DNA from 3 places in the Caloramator sp. CAR-1 genome. Region 3 is predicted to be linked to each of the others. Evidence: a T-box and tRNA genes for the amino acid it is inferred to sense, from the RefSeq annotation. Region 3 holds a T-box; the other regions hold tRNA genes.

Region 1 (4,588 bases), on a different contig from region 3:
TTACAACTACCTGATGCATTGCCTCTTTGTTTATTGGAGCGCCAAAAACTGCATCAGAAAGCTCAATTTCACCAACTTTTTCAGCATTCATATTAAATAAATCTACCTTAGGCATCCTACATCCTCCTTTCCTCTGTGTTATGCCTTCTTAACTGCCTTAACAGAATCTCTAATTATTACAAGACCCTTCTTTGGACCTGGAACAGCACCCTTTACAAGGATTACATTCTTTTCTGGGTCAACCTTTACAACTTCAAGATTTAATATTGTTGACTTTTCTGCTCCCATATGTCCTGGCATCTTCTTACCCTTGAAGGTTCTTGATGGGAATGATGAAGCACCCATTGAACCAACCCTTCTATGATACTTTGAACCGTGGGACATTGGTCCTCTGTTTGCATTCCATCTCTTTATAACGCCTTGGAATCCTTTTCCCTTTGAAGTTCCAGTTACGTCAACCTTTTCTCCCTCATCAAATATATCAACCTTGATTTCGCTTCCTACTTCATAAGCACTAACATCTTCAAGTCTTAATTCTTTTAAGAATCTCTTTGGAGCTATATTTGCCTTAGCAAAGTGTCCTTTTTCTGGCTTATTTACAAGCTTTTCTCTTATATCTTCAAAACCAACTTGAATAGCATTGTATCCATCTGTTTCAACTGTCTTCTTTTGAACTACAACACATGGACCTGCCTGAATTACTGTTACTGGAACGACCTTACCATCTTCTGTGAATATTTGTGTCATTCCTAATTTTCTTCCTAATATTGCTTTTTTCATCTTGGCACCTCCTTAAATATTAGCGGAATGCTTAAAGCATTCATAATATTAGAGCTTAATTTCAATATCAACACCAGCTGGTAAATCCAATCTCATAAGAGCATCAACAGTTTTTTGAGTTGGGTTCAATATGTCGATAAGTCTCTTGTGAGTTCTTATTTCGAACTGTTCTCTTGAGTCCTTATACTTATGAACCGCTCTTAATATTGTGATAACATCCTTTTCAGTTGGAAGTGGAACTGGTCCTGATACTGAAGCTCCAGTTTTCTTTGCTGTTTCTACTATCTTTTGAGCTGATGAATCTAGTAGATTATGATCGAAAGCCTTAAGCTTAATTCTGATTTTTTGTTTTGCCATTTTCTTACCCTCCTTTTCATCGCACGCTTTGTTTTTTCACGCACGACAACGGTAGCTTAACACACACATCCGGGTGTATCATTGTTTTGTCTACACTTAACTACCTTTGTCGCCCGATTCTTTGATCAGACATACTCAGCAAGAATTCCCCGAAGTCCGGCAACCTCTTGCTTCATCGCATATTTTCGTATTACAACTCTTATATTTTACAATATTATTTTAAAATTGACAAGACCTTTATAGATATTTTTTATTTAAAAAATCCATAAAAATTAGGGGTAGCCCCTAAAAATTTTTATAAAGATATATTATGAGGTTATCCAAGCGGATAACCTCATATAAATTATTCAAAAATCTTAGCAACAACACCAGCGCCTACTGTTCTTCCACCTTCTCTGATGGCGAATCTTAATCCTTCTTCCATCGCGATTGGTGTTATAAGTTCAACTTCCATGTTGATGTGGTCGCCTGGCATGCACATTTCTACTCCTTCTGGTAACTTGATTGTTCCTGTTACGTCTGTTGTTCTGAAGTAGAATTGTGGTCTGTATCCATTGAAGAATGGAGTATGTCTTCCTCCTTCTTCCTTCTTTAATACGTATACTTGACCTTCAAACTTCTTGTGTGGGTTTACTGAACCTGGCTTCGCAAGAACTTGACCTCTTTCTATTTCGTCTCTGTTTACTCCTCTTAATAGTGCTCCTATGTTGTCTCCTGCTTCTGCCATGTCAAGAACCTTTCTGAACATTTCTACTCCTGTTACTACTGTCTTCTTCTTTTCATCTGTTAATCCTACGATTTCTACTTCGTCTCCTACCTTCAATACTCCTCTTTCTACTCTTCCTGTTGCAACTGTTCCTCTTCCTGTGATTGTAAATACGTCTTCTACTGGCATTAAGAATGGCTTATCCTTATCTCTTTGTGGTGTTGGAATGTAGCTGTCTACTGTATCCATTAGCTTAAGTATCTTTCCGCACCATTCGCAGTCTCTGCTTCCGCATCCGCATTCAAGTGCCTTTAATGCTGATCCTACTACGATTGGTGTGTCGTCTCCTGGGAATTCATATTGATTTAATAGGTCTCTAATTTCCATTTCAACAAGGTCGATAAGTTCTGGGTCGTCTACCATGTCTGCCTTGTTTAGGAATACTACAATGTATGGAACGCCTACCTGTCTTGCAAGTAGTATGTGTTCTCTTGTCTGTGGCATTGGACCGTCTGCTGCACTTACAACTAAGATCGCTCCGTCCATTTGCGCTGCACCTGTAATCATGTTCTTTACGTAGTCAGCGTGACCTGGACAGTCAACGTGTGCATAGTGTCTTGTTTCTGTTTCGTATTCAACGTGTGCTGTGTTGATTGTTATTCCTCTTTCCTTTTCTTCTGGTGCCTTATCTATTTCGTCGTATCTTGTTGCTTGTGCTCTTCCATACTTTGATAATACAAATGTTATCGCTGCTGTTAATGTTGTCTTACCATGGTCAACGTGTCCTATTGTCCCTATGTTTACGTGTGGCTTGGTTCTCTCAAAATGCGCCTTTGCCATTTTTCAATCCTCCTTTTCCTATGTTGTAACTTTTTTAACGGCTATTAACCGTTGAAAACTTATCCTGGTGTATCATAATACCCTGGAGCCCATGATCGGGATTGAACCGACGACCTCCACCTTACCAAGGTGACGCTCTGCCTACTGAGCTACATGGGCAAAAAAGGGTAATTAAAATACTACCGATTATTTATTTTACACCGAAGAAAAAAAGATGTCAATATATTAATTTATCTTAATTTTATTCCTTTTCTGTTAATAATTTTTCAAGTTTTCTTTTTACCCTTTGCAGTGCATTATCGATGGATTTTGCATGTCTATCTAAATCACATGCTATTTCTTGATATGATTTTCCCTTTAAATAGCATTTTAATACTTCTATTTCAAGATCACTTAAGGATTCCCTCATCTTCTTCTCAATCTTTTTTCTTTCTTCCTTGCTTATTATAACTTCTTCAGGGTCTGATATATGTAAGCTCGATAAAACATCTATTAAAGTCCTTTCAGATTCTTCATCAAAAACCGGCTTATTTAGAGACAAATAGCAGTTTAAGGGAACATGCTTTTGCCTTGTAGCAGCTTTAATTGCTGTAATGATTTGCCTTGTAACACAAAGCTCTGCAAAAGCTCTAAAGGAGGATAACTTGTCGTTTTTATAATCCCTAATGGCCTTAAATAGGCCTATCATACCTTCTTGAAATATATCCTCTTTATCTGCTCCAATTAAAAAATAGGACTTTGTTTTAGCCTTTACGTAATTTATGTACTTGTTTATTAAATATTCTTCGGCACTTTTATTGCCTTCCTGAGCCATAGCAACTATTTCTTCATCCAACATGTTCTCAAAATCAAAAGCTCTTACTGTTGCCCCCCTTGACGTTTGCAATGGTATCCCCCCAGACCTTTCTTTTGCGTTAAGTAAATTATATGCCACAAAATAAGGAAAGTCAAGAAAAATCAAAGGTTTCGACGCATTTTTTCAAGTTTCTCTAAAATATCTTTATCTATAAAATCCTCTAATGTCGATTTTTGTTCTTTAAACGGAAGTTTTGCCCTTTCTTTTATAGTGGTCTTTATATTTTGAATTTCAAGCAAAAACTCCTTTGGGGTTATTCTTATTCCACCCATCTGCAGCGTTATTCGTTGTTCTAGATAATCGGATGTTACAACAGCAACCGCTCCCATCTTTACAAGCTGTGGGACAGTTCTTTCTATAAAACAATCGGCAGTTTCTCCTTCTTTAGTATAAACAACATTTATTTTCCCAACCCTTTCATGCTTTTCAACACTTCCTGGAACAAGATGGGCATCAAAAACAACATAAATGCTGCATCCTTTAAATGCAGCATACTCCTGTAACATTTCAACAAGTTTATCCCTTGCATCTTCAAGGTTTTCATCCTTAAGTTTTTTTAAAAAATCCCACTGATTTATAACATTATACCCGTCTATTAAAATATGCCTTATCCTACTCACCTTTTATGCCCCTTTGTTTCCTAACTTCATACATTATAACCCCTGCTGCCACCGAAGCATTTAAGGAGCTTATTTCACCAAACATCGGTATTTTAACAACAAAATCACAGTTTTCCTTTACAAGCCTTGAAACTCCCCTTCCTTCGCTTCCAATTACAACAGCAAGTGGTCCCCTTAAATCTTTATTATAGCAAATCTCCCCATCCATATCCAGCGCTGCAACCCAAATCCCACTTTCCTTAAGTTCCTTTATAACCTGATTTAAGTTTGTAACCTTTGCTATTTTAGTATATTCGATAGCTCCGGCTGAAGCCTTTGCAACCGTTGCAGTAACAAGAGCACTTCTTCTTTTGGGGATTATAACGCCATGAGCCCCAAATATGTTTGCTGATCTTATGATTGATCCTAGATTGTGTGGATCCTCAATTT
Region 2 (4,588 bases), on a different contig from region 3:
GGATATCATAACCGTAATAGACCTTTTAAAGAGCAGGAATCTTTTGGAGGTTGTAGGAGGAGTAAGCTATATATCAAACATTGTTGCTTCTGTTCCTACGACAGCTAATGCAAAGTCCTATGCAAAAATAGTTAAAGAAAAGGCGCTTTTGAGAAGGCTTATAATCGCATCTAACGAAATTATGGATAAGTGCTATCAGGAGCCTGATGATGTTGAAGAAGTTTTAGGCTTGGCAGAAAAGGCAATATTCGATATATCTCAAAATAAATCCCACAATGATTTTGAGCCTTTATCAGAAATAATAATGAAAAGTTTTGACAGCATAGAACATCTGTCAAAAACAAAGGGAGATGTTACAGGGATTCCATCGGGATTTACTGATCTTGATAGAAAAACATCGGGATTTCAAAAGGGAGATTTTATTCTTGTTGCAGCAAGACCTTCTATGGGTAAGACGGCCTTTGTTTTAAATATAGCCCTTCATGCTGCCTTAAGGGCTAAAAAAAGCGTTGCAATATTCTCCCTTGAAATGTCAAAGGAACAGCTTGCATTTAGAATGCTCTGTGCTGAGGCTAACATAGATATGTTAAAACTAAGGACAGGGGATCTTGATGAGGAGGATTGGTTTAGACTGGCAAGGGCGGCAGGCCCGATGTCTGAGTCAAAGATATTTATAGATGATACCCCTGGAATTTCTGTAAATGAGATGAGGTCAAAATGTAGAAGACTAAAGATAGAAAAGGGCTTAGACTTGATTATAGTTGACTATCTTCAGCTCATGTCAGGAAGTAAAAGAAGTGAAAGTAGACAACAGGAGGTTTCAGAAATATCAAGATCCTTAAAGGCCCTTGCAAAGGAAATGGATGCTCCGGTTATTGCCCTATCGCAGCTTAGCCGTGCTCCTGAGGCAAGATCTGACCATAGACCAATGCTATCGGACCTTAGAGAATCAGGTTCCATCGAACAGGATGCTGACCTTGTTATGTTCCTTTATAGGGATGAATATTACCATAAGGATACCGACAAGAAAAACATTGCGGAGGTTATAATTGCAAAGCAAAGAAACGGTCCTACAGGAACAGTTGAATTAGTATGGCTTGGACAGTATACCAAGTTTGGAAATCTCGATAGATATCATAGTGCATAAAAAAGTCCAGCTTTATACCATGAGTATAAGGCTGGACTTTTTTATTAACAACTAGAAATGATTTATGGAGTTAAAGATTGTATATATAACTGAGTTGCGTAATATTCTTAGGAGAGTTGAATAAACTGTTTTGTGTGTAAAGGGAATTTAGTAGTAAATGAATTTGTTAACTACTATGAAAATGAAGTAGCATAGAAAAGAACTTAATTTAAAAAAATTAAAATCCGTGCATCTGGTGTTACTTATTAAAGAGAATTGAACATTAAGATGGAATAAGGCAACTTGACATGATTTTTATAAAGGCTATAATTAAAATTGTTAGGATTTTCAATAAACTTACTCTTATGTGTTTCTTTATATACGTCTGATTTTATAAACAGGCTATATTTAGAAATACATTGGAGGTGAGGTTTATGAATCAAGTGGTTGCACTTGAGAGGATTGAAAATCCTAATTCAGTAAGAAGGTTTGGTTTTATTCCTGCCATTCTTTATGGAAAAGGAGTATCAAGCCCTCAAAAGGTTAAGATTGCAAAAAAGGATGTTTTAAAACTATTAAGACACAATAGTAAAAATTCAAAGGTTTATGTTGATTACAAAAATAACAAGTATTTCTGCGTGATAAAGGATGTCCAATTAGATTATTTAAACAAAGACATACTTCATCTTGAATTTCAAGCAGTTCATGAGGATGAAGAGGTAAAAATTGAACTTCCTGTAATTTTTGAAGGCGAGGAGTTTTTAGAGGCCAAGGGATTTATATTAGAAACATATATGCCCAAGATTGAAGTTATGGGAAGATTAAAGGACCTTCCTGAAGTTATTAAAATAGATGTTAAAGACAAAAAATTAGGGGACAAGATAACTATTGAAGATTTGAATTTAGGTGAAGAAATAAAGATATTAGAGGATTTAGATAAAGTAATCGCGGTTGTATCTAATTCTGCAACAGAAGATATTGCAAGTTAGCAGGCTTATAGCCTGCTATGTGCTCCATTAGCTCAGCGGTAGAGCAGCTGATTCGTAATCAGCAGGTCGCCGGTTCGAATCCGGCATGGAGCTCCAAAATAGTTTTATATCATTTAAAAAGGGGCAACATTTTATGCCCCTTTATTGTTTTTTTAGTTAAAAAGATTTTTATATCCTTCATGGGATAATTTCAAAAAGCTTCGTCTATATAAGTGAATAAAGAAAGGGGGATAGACTATGAGAAGTATTGGAACCATATCAAGTGCAGTAGGGTTTATATTTTTAGGAATTTGGATGATAATAAAAAGAATTGATGTTAATTTAGGGATGACCATGCTAAAGTTTTGGCCTTTACTTCTTGTTATTTTAGGGTTGGAGCTTATATTTTTTAGCTTAAGAAAACGTGAAGAAAGGATGTCACTAAATCCTTTGATAGTTTTTGTTATTCTAATTTATATTGCAGTTAACGGCTTTTATTCTTATAGTTTAAATTTTTCCTCTAAAATAGTTAATTTTGATTCTTTTCAACTTAAACCTTTTAATTCATTAGACAGTAAAGCTATAAATTTTGACAGTTCTTTAGAGACAGTAGAAAACAATGTTCTGATAAAAGCTGATAATTTAAAGGTTAACATTATTGAAACAAATGAAAAAAAGATAAAGGTTGAGGGCAAAGTTTATTTTCCTAAAGGCAGCTTTTATAACAAATTTGAGCCTACTTTAGAATCCTCAGAGGGATGGACTAAAATAGAGTTTTTTAACAACGAGATAAAGGGAGTAGAACTAAACGTTCATGTTCCAAAGATAGTTAATTTAGAGGTTGTTTCTAATAATCTAAAGTTTTCAAGCAGTGCTAATATAACTAAAGTAAAGATCGATTCTCAAAATGCCGATGTAAACATTTCTAAAGCAAAAATACTAAGCTTAAACGGTCAGAATGTAAATTTAAACGCAAAGGATATATCCAATACCGTTGAAGTTTGGGGAGTAAATGGAAATGCAAATATAAACGGAGAATTAAAAAATTTAAAACTTGATATGGTGAATGGTAAAATAGATGTTAAGGATGATTATAAAAATGAAAATGTAGTTAAAAATTTTAAGGTTTCATTAAACAGTGGGGTAGTAAATTTTTCTACAAAGGAAAAGGATGTAGATGTTGAGCTCAATTTAGACAATGGGGTATGCAGGTTAAATGGTGATACAAGAGTAAATTCGGGAATAAAAAGGGTTATAGGAAGTGGGAGAAATAAAATGATTATAAGATTAAACAGTGGTGTTATTAACTTTAAGTGTATGGAGTGATTTTGTTGGAGGAGAAGGGTTTAGTCGAAAGGATAAGGGAAGGGGATAAAGATTCATTTGTTTATATTGTTGATTTATACAAAAAGCAGCTTGTAATGTTTTGTTATTCTTATGTTAAAGATCTTCAAGAAGCGGAGGATATATCTCAGGAGGTTTTTTTAAAGTTTTACCAAAACATTTCAAAATATAGATGTGAGTGTTCTTTAAAAACCTATCTTTTTTACATTGCCCGATCAACATGTATAGATTTTTTGAGAAGGAAAAAGTTAAAGGAAGTTTTAACTAAACAGCAACAGAAGTCGCCCACTTCTGTAAGTGGGTGATGAATGTTGATTGATAAATTCTTCCTTTATTGTATAATCAGTATTATAGGAAGTAGGTTATGTAATAGAATGGATTTAGACAATAATAATCATTCATTATTCTTATTGTATTATCATCTTGTTTTGGTAACTAAATATAGAAGAAAAGTTATTTATGATAATATATCGAATAGACTAAAAGAAATATTTGAAAAGATACAGGATAATTATAATATCACATTACAAGAATGGAACCATGATAAAGACCATATCCATATATTATTCAAAGCACATCCTAATACTGAGTTGTCTAAGTTTATAAATGCATATAAAAGTGCTTCATCAAGATTGATAAAGAAAGAGTATCCTAAATTAAAAGAGCAATTATGGAAAGAATATTTTTGGTCAAGAAGTTACTGTTTACTTACAACAGGTGGGGTGTCAATTGAAGTAATTAAAAAATATATAGAAAAGCAAGGGAAAGAGGTGTAACTTTGCTAAAGGCTTATAAATACAGGATATATCCAACAAAAGAACAAGAAGAATATTTTGCAAAAGTATTTGGTTGTGTAAGATTTATATACAACAAAATGCTACATGACAAAATAGAATACTATAAAAAACAGGAGAAATGCTAAACAATACACCTGCACAATATAAAAAAGAATATTCTTTTCTAAAAGAAGTAGATAGTCTTGCACTTTCCAACGCACAACTTAATTTAGAAAAAGCATATAAAAATTTCTTTAGAGATAAAAAAATAGGATTTCCAAAGTTCAAGAAAAAGAAAGGTTACCAGTCTTATACTACAAATAATCAAAATGGAACAGTAACACTTGAAGGTAGTTATCTAAAAGTTCCAAAGT
Region 3 (4,588 bases):
GTGCTTTTTATTTAATGCCCTGAGCTTTCTTGCTGTTTTAATTGGGCTTTTGATGATGAGGATGAAGGATGTTTCAGCAAGAAAAGAAATAAAGGATCCATTAAAGGATATAAAGGAAGGATTAAGATTTATAAGGAGTAATCCTAAGCTTTTATATACAATAATTTCCCTTGTAATAATCCCAACATTTTGTATGAACTTTAATGTATTAGTTCCAATATATACAAGGGATTATTTAATGATGAAGGAAAAGGCCTATGGAATACTTTTATCATCGTTAGGACTTGGAGCTCTTGTTGGTGCTGTGTTTGTTGCAGTTAAAGGTAAAAAGGAAAGGACCCTTTATTATCAGCTTATAGGTTCCTTTGGATTATCTATATTTTTAATTCTTTTAGGAATAGTAAAAAGCTATAATTTAGCCATAATAGTTCTTGTATTTTTAGGATTTTTTATGATATCCTTTAATACAACCTCTAATAGCATACTTCAGTATAATGCTCCTGATGAGATGAGGGGAAGAATAATGAGCGTTTATTCTTTGGTTTTTGGGGGCTTAACGCCAATAGGAAGTTTATACTCTGGAACCCTTGCAAAATATATAGGACCTCACAATGCCTTTATAGTAAGCGGAATAATCGGCCTTTTAGGTTTTTCAATTCTCTTTAGAAGAAGGGAGATTTTGTAGTGGAAAGCTTTTTAAAGGATCCCAATCTTCCAAAGGGTAAAGTTTCCCTTGTAGTAGTAGATGGGAGAGTTCCTAAGGAAATTGAAAGAGCCTTTTTTGAATTGAATATTAAAATTATAAAAACTGAAAGGATTTCAACCTATGATGCCATATCCTATCACCCTGATATAATGATACATCATTTAGGAGAAGAAAAAATAATCGTTGCACCTAATATTTCCGAAAAGGTTGTTTATAGTCTTGAAAATGAAGGTTTTAAAATAATACCCGGCAAAAAGGAAGTTAAAGAAAAATATCCTGAGGATGTTTATTATAACGTTGCAAGAGTTGGTAAATTTGCTATATGTAATATAAAATATACCGATGATATTTTACTTGAGGAGTTTTATAAACAGGGGGTTAAAATAATAGATGTAAAGCAAGGGTATTCAAAGTGTTCAATCAGCATAGTAAATGAAAATACCATAATTACATCGGATAAAGGAATATACAAAAAAGTTACAAAGGAAGGAATAAACTGCCTACTTATAAAATCCGGACATATAGTATTGGAAGGATTAAACTTTGGATTTATAGGAGGAGCAACTGGACTTATTGCAAAGGATAATTTAGCCTTTTATGGGAGCCTTGATTATCATCCAGAGGGCGATAGTATAAAAAATTTTTTGTCAAAATACAACATTAAATGGCAATACTTGTATAAAGGTCCCCTTCTAGACTTTGGCACAATAGTTCCTTTAAAGGAATATTGTATAATGGGATAAAAATTCCCTGTATATGTTGCTATAAGGCACATATACTAAACTAGAAGGGAGTGATAAAGTTGCTTCTCCTATCGGTTGGTTTTAATAAGGAAGGTAATGAGCTTTACGATAGATTTAATGAACTTTGCATGTATTTAAAGGGTAATGATGTAAATATAGCCCTTGTTGAAAGCGATGTTGGAGAATACCATTATATAAAATTTATACTTAAGGATAGCGAGAAGGACATAAGAAATTTTGAAAATTATAGGGATTTGTTTATAAGCTATGCAGCGGATATAATTTATGATTATATAATTAAAAATTATGAGTTTGAGATTTTAAATAAGCTAATTAGAGAAAATTGCACCTATTTTACTGAGGACGATATAAATAAAATAAAAAATAAATGTATGGCCTTTATTTCAGGAACAGGAATTCTTTCCGTTGACGATGTTATAAACAGCATGAGGCATAGAAACACGATATACAGAAAGGTGGAGGAGTTTTTACAGGAGAGCGATGAAATAATAATTGACGGCTTTGTAAAGTTTAGATTAAGGTTTATAAAGGAAGAAGTTAACGAGATTCTTGAAAGGATGATTGATGAATATATCATCGAAAAGGAATACGATGAATTTATCAAGCTTTTAAGATATTTCGTTGACATCCAGGAGAGCAAATATGAAGTTTTAAATATATTTGTAGATTTAAATGGAGAATATATACTAAAGGATGACAGCCTTAACAACATAACAAAGGACCTATTTTCAGACTTTGAAACCTTTAATTCAAATGGAGATACAACGATAGACGACATACTTTTAAGCGTTATCGTAACATGTGCACCTAAAAGAATAGTTATTCACTCGGTGGAAAACTGCAAAAATAAAGAGATAATTGAAACCATTAAAAATATATTCATAGACAGGACCTATTTTTGCGACAGCTGTGAGGAGTGCAATATAATTAAAAGTGGAAAAATAATTTAGGATTGACAAGTTTATATTTAGGATGTAGAATATTTAAAAAGATAAAGGCTATGATGGGGACGAGTAAATCTTGATATGTTACCAGAGAGGGAAATCCGTCGGCTGGAAGGTTTCCTTAACATTAGAGATTGAAAACCACCCCGAAGCTCCTTCCTGAAATCTATGAGAGTAGGGAAAGGCGTTGGCTGCGTTAAAGCCTTGAGAGGGTTTTTACCAATTTGGGTGGAACCGCGGAAGTACAGGCCTTTCGTCCCATGGGGATGGAAGGCCTTTTTTGGTATAAAAACTTAAATCTTAAGTGCCAGGCACTTAAAAAGGAGGTTAGTTTATGATAAAGGTAACTTTAAAGGATGGAAAGGTGTTAGAATTGGATGCACCTATATCAGCAGAGGAAGTGGCAAAAAAAATTAGCATGGGACTTTATAAAAACGCCCTTGCAGCAAAGATAAACGGCGAGGTTAAGGATCTTTTTACAATCATCGATAAGGATTGCACTTTAGAAATATTAACTTTTGAGGATGAAGGAGGAAGGGAAGCACTAAGACATACTGCAGCCCATATTATGGCTCAGGCAGTAAAAAGGCTATATCCTGACGTTAAGCTTGCAATAGGACCTTCTATTGAAAATGGATTTTACTACGACTTTGATGCGGATTTTCCAATCACTCCTGAAATGCTTGAAAGCATAGAAAAGGAAATGGAAAAGATAGTAAAGGAAGATTATAAGCTTGAAAGATTCGAACTTTCAAGGGATGAGGCTATAAAATACATGCAGGATAGAAACGAAACTTATAAGGTAGAGCTCATCGGCGACATCCCAGAGGGAGAGACTATATCCTTCTATAAACAGGGAGAATTTGTTGACCTTTGTGCTGGACCTCATGTTCCCTCAACAGGAAAGGTGAAGGCCTTTAAGCTGTTAAACGTTGCAGGGGCATACTGGAGAGGGAACGAAAAGAATAAGATGCTTCAAAGAATTTACGGAACTGCCTTTCCTAAAAAGAGCGAACTTGAAGAATATTTGAACCTTCTAGAAGAAGCTAAAAAGAGGGACCACAGAAAGCTAGGAAAAGAGCTTGAAATATTTGCAATAATGGAGGAAGGCCCAGGCTTCCCATTCTTCCTTCCAAAGGGAATGGTTATAAGAAACGAGCTTGAAAACTTCTGGAGGCAGGAACATCAAAAGAGGGGATATAAGGAAATAAAAACTCCAATAATACTTAACGAATCTCTATGGCATAGATCAGGACACTGGGATCACTACAAGGAAAACATGTATTTTACAAAGATAGATGAGCAGGATTTTGCAGTAAAGCCAATGAACTGCCCAGGAGGAATATTAGTTTATAAAAGTCAAATGCACAGCTATAGAGAGCTTCCTCTAAGGCTTGGTGAACTTGGACTTGTTCACAGACACGAAATTTCAGGTGCTCTACACGGCCTTATGAGGGTTAGATGCTTTACTCAGGACGATGCCCACATTTTCATGCTTCCATCCCAAATAAAGGATGAGGTTTTAGGGGTTATAAACTTTATTGACTATGTATATAAACTATTTGGATTTGAATATCACGTTGAGCTTTCAACAAGACCTGAAAATTCAATGGGAAGCGATGAGGATTGGGAACATGCAACAAATTCATTAATCGAAGCACTTAATGCAGCAGGACTTGAATACAAGGTAAACGAAGGTGATGGTGCCTTCTATGGTCCAAAGATCGACTTCCATTTAAAGGATTGTCTTGGAAGAACATGGCAGTGCGGAACTATTCAGCTTGACTTCCAAATGCCAGAAAGGTTTGACCTATACTATATAGGTGAAGACGGAGAAAAACATAGACCTGTTATGATTCACAGGGTTATCTTCGGTAGTATAGAAAGATTCATAGGAATACTTATTGAGCATTATGCAGGAGCCTTCCCAACATGGCTTGCTCCGGTTCAGGTTAAGATACTTCCTGTAACAGACAGGGCAAACGAATATGCAAAGGAAATAGAAGAAAAGCTCAAGGAAATGAACGTAAGGGCAGAGAGCGACCTAAGAAATGAAAAGATAGGCTACAAGATAAGAGAAGCTCAGCTTCAAAAGGTTCCATACATGATAATTTTAGGCGACAAGGAAGTTGAAAACAGAAATATATCATTAAGGTCAAGAAAAGAAGGAGATC

Evidence for each region. The T-box of region 3 lies ahead of thrS (threonine--tRNA ligase). A T-box ahead of a tRNA ligase gene usually reads a tRNA of that ligase, here a tRNA-Thr.
Region 1: it encodes a tRNA-Thr, which carries the amino acid that the T-box ahead of thrS (threonine--tRNA ligase) is inferred to sense. The anticodon was not compared.
Region 2: it encodes a tRNA-Thr, which carries the amino acid that the T-box ahead of thrS (threonine--tRNA ligase) is inferred to sense. The anticodon was not compared.

What each region holds. Positions count from the first base shown of each region.
Region 1 covers NZ_JAUONW010000007.1:31,373-35,960, forward strand. The annotation lists gene rplD (50S ribosomal protein L4) at 1-115, opposite strand, end outside; gene rplC (50S ribosomal protein L3) at 139-780, opposite strand; gene rpsJ (30S ribosomal protein S10) at 829-1,137, opposite strand; gene tuf (elongation factor Tu) at 1,481-2,683, opposite strand; tRNA gene Q3V94_RS01675 (tRNA-Thr) at 2,767-2,842, opposite strand; gene sigH (RNA polymerase sporulation sigma factor SigH) at 2,925-3,569, opposite strand; gene Q3V94_RS01685 (NYN domain-containing protein) at 3,641-4,159, opposite strand; gene rlmB (23S rRNA (guanosine(2251)-2'-O)-methyltransferase RlmB) at 4,152-4,588, opposite strand, start outside.
Region 2 covers NZ_JAUONW010000013.1:165-4,752, reverse strand. The annotation lists gene Q3V94_RS04095 (replicative DNA helicase) at 1-1,147, shown strand, start outside; gene Q3V94_RS04090 (50S ribosomal protein L25) at 1,561-2,115, shown strand; tRNA gene Q3V94_RS04085 (tRNA-Thr) at 2,137-2,211, shown strand; gene Q3V94_RS04080 (hypothetical protein) at 2,353-3,420, shown strand; gene Q3V94_RS04075 (RNA polymerase sigma factor) at 3,426-3,743, shown strand; gene tnpA (IS200/IS605 family transposase) at 3,813-4,214, shown strand; partial or broken gene Q3V94_RS04065 (RNA-guided endonuclease TnpB family protein) at 4,217-4,588, shown strand, end outside.
Region 3 covers NZ_JAUONW010000028.1:1,645-6,232, reverse strand. The annotation lists gene Q3V94_RS08215 (MFS transporter) at 1-685, shown strand, start outside; gene Q3V94_RS08210 (DUF6873 family GME fold protein) at 685-1,449, shown strand; gene ytxC (putative sporulation protein YtxC) at 1,500-2,420, shown strand; T-box leader at 2,462-2,678, shown strand; gene thrS (threonine--tRNA ligase) at 2,749-4,588, shown strand, end outside.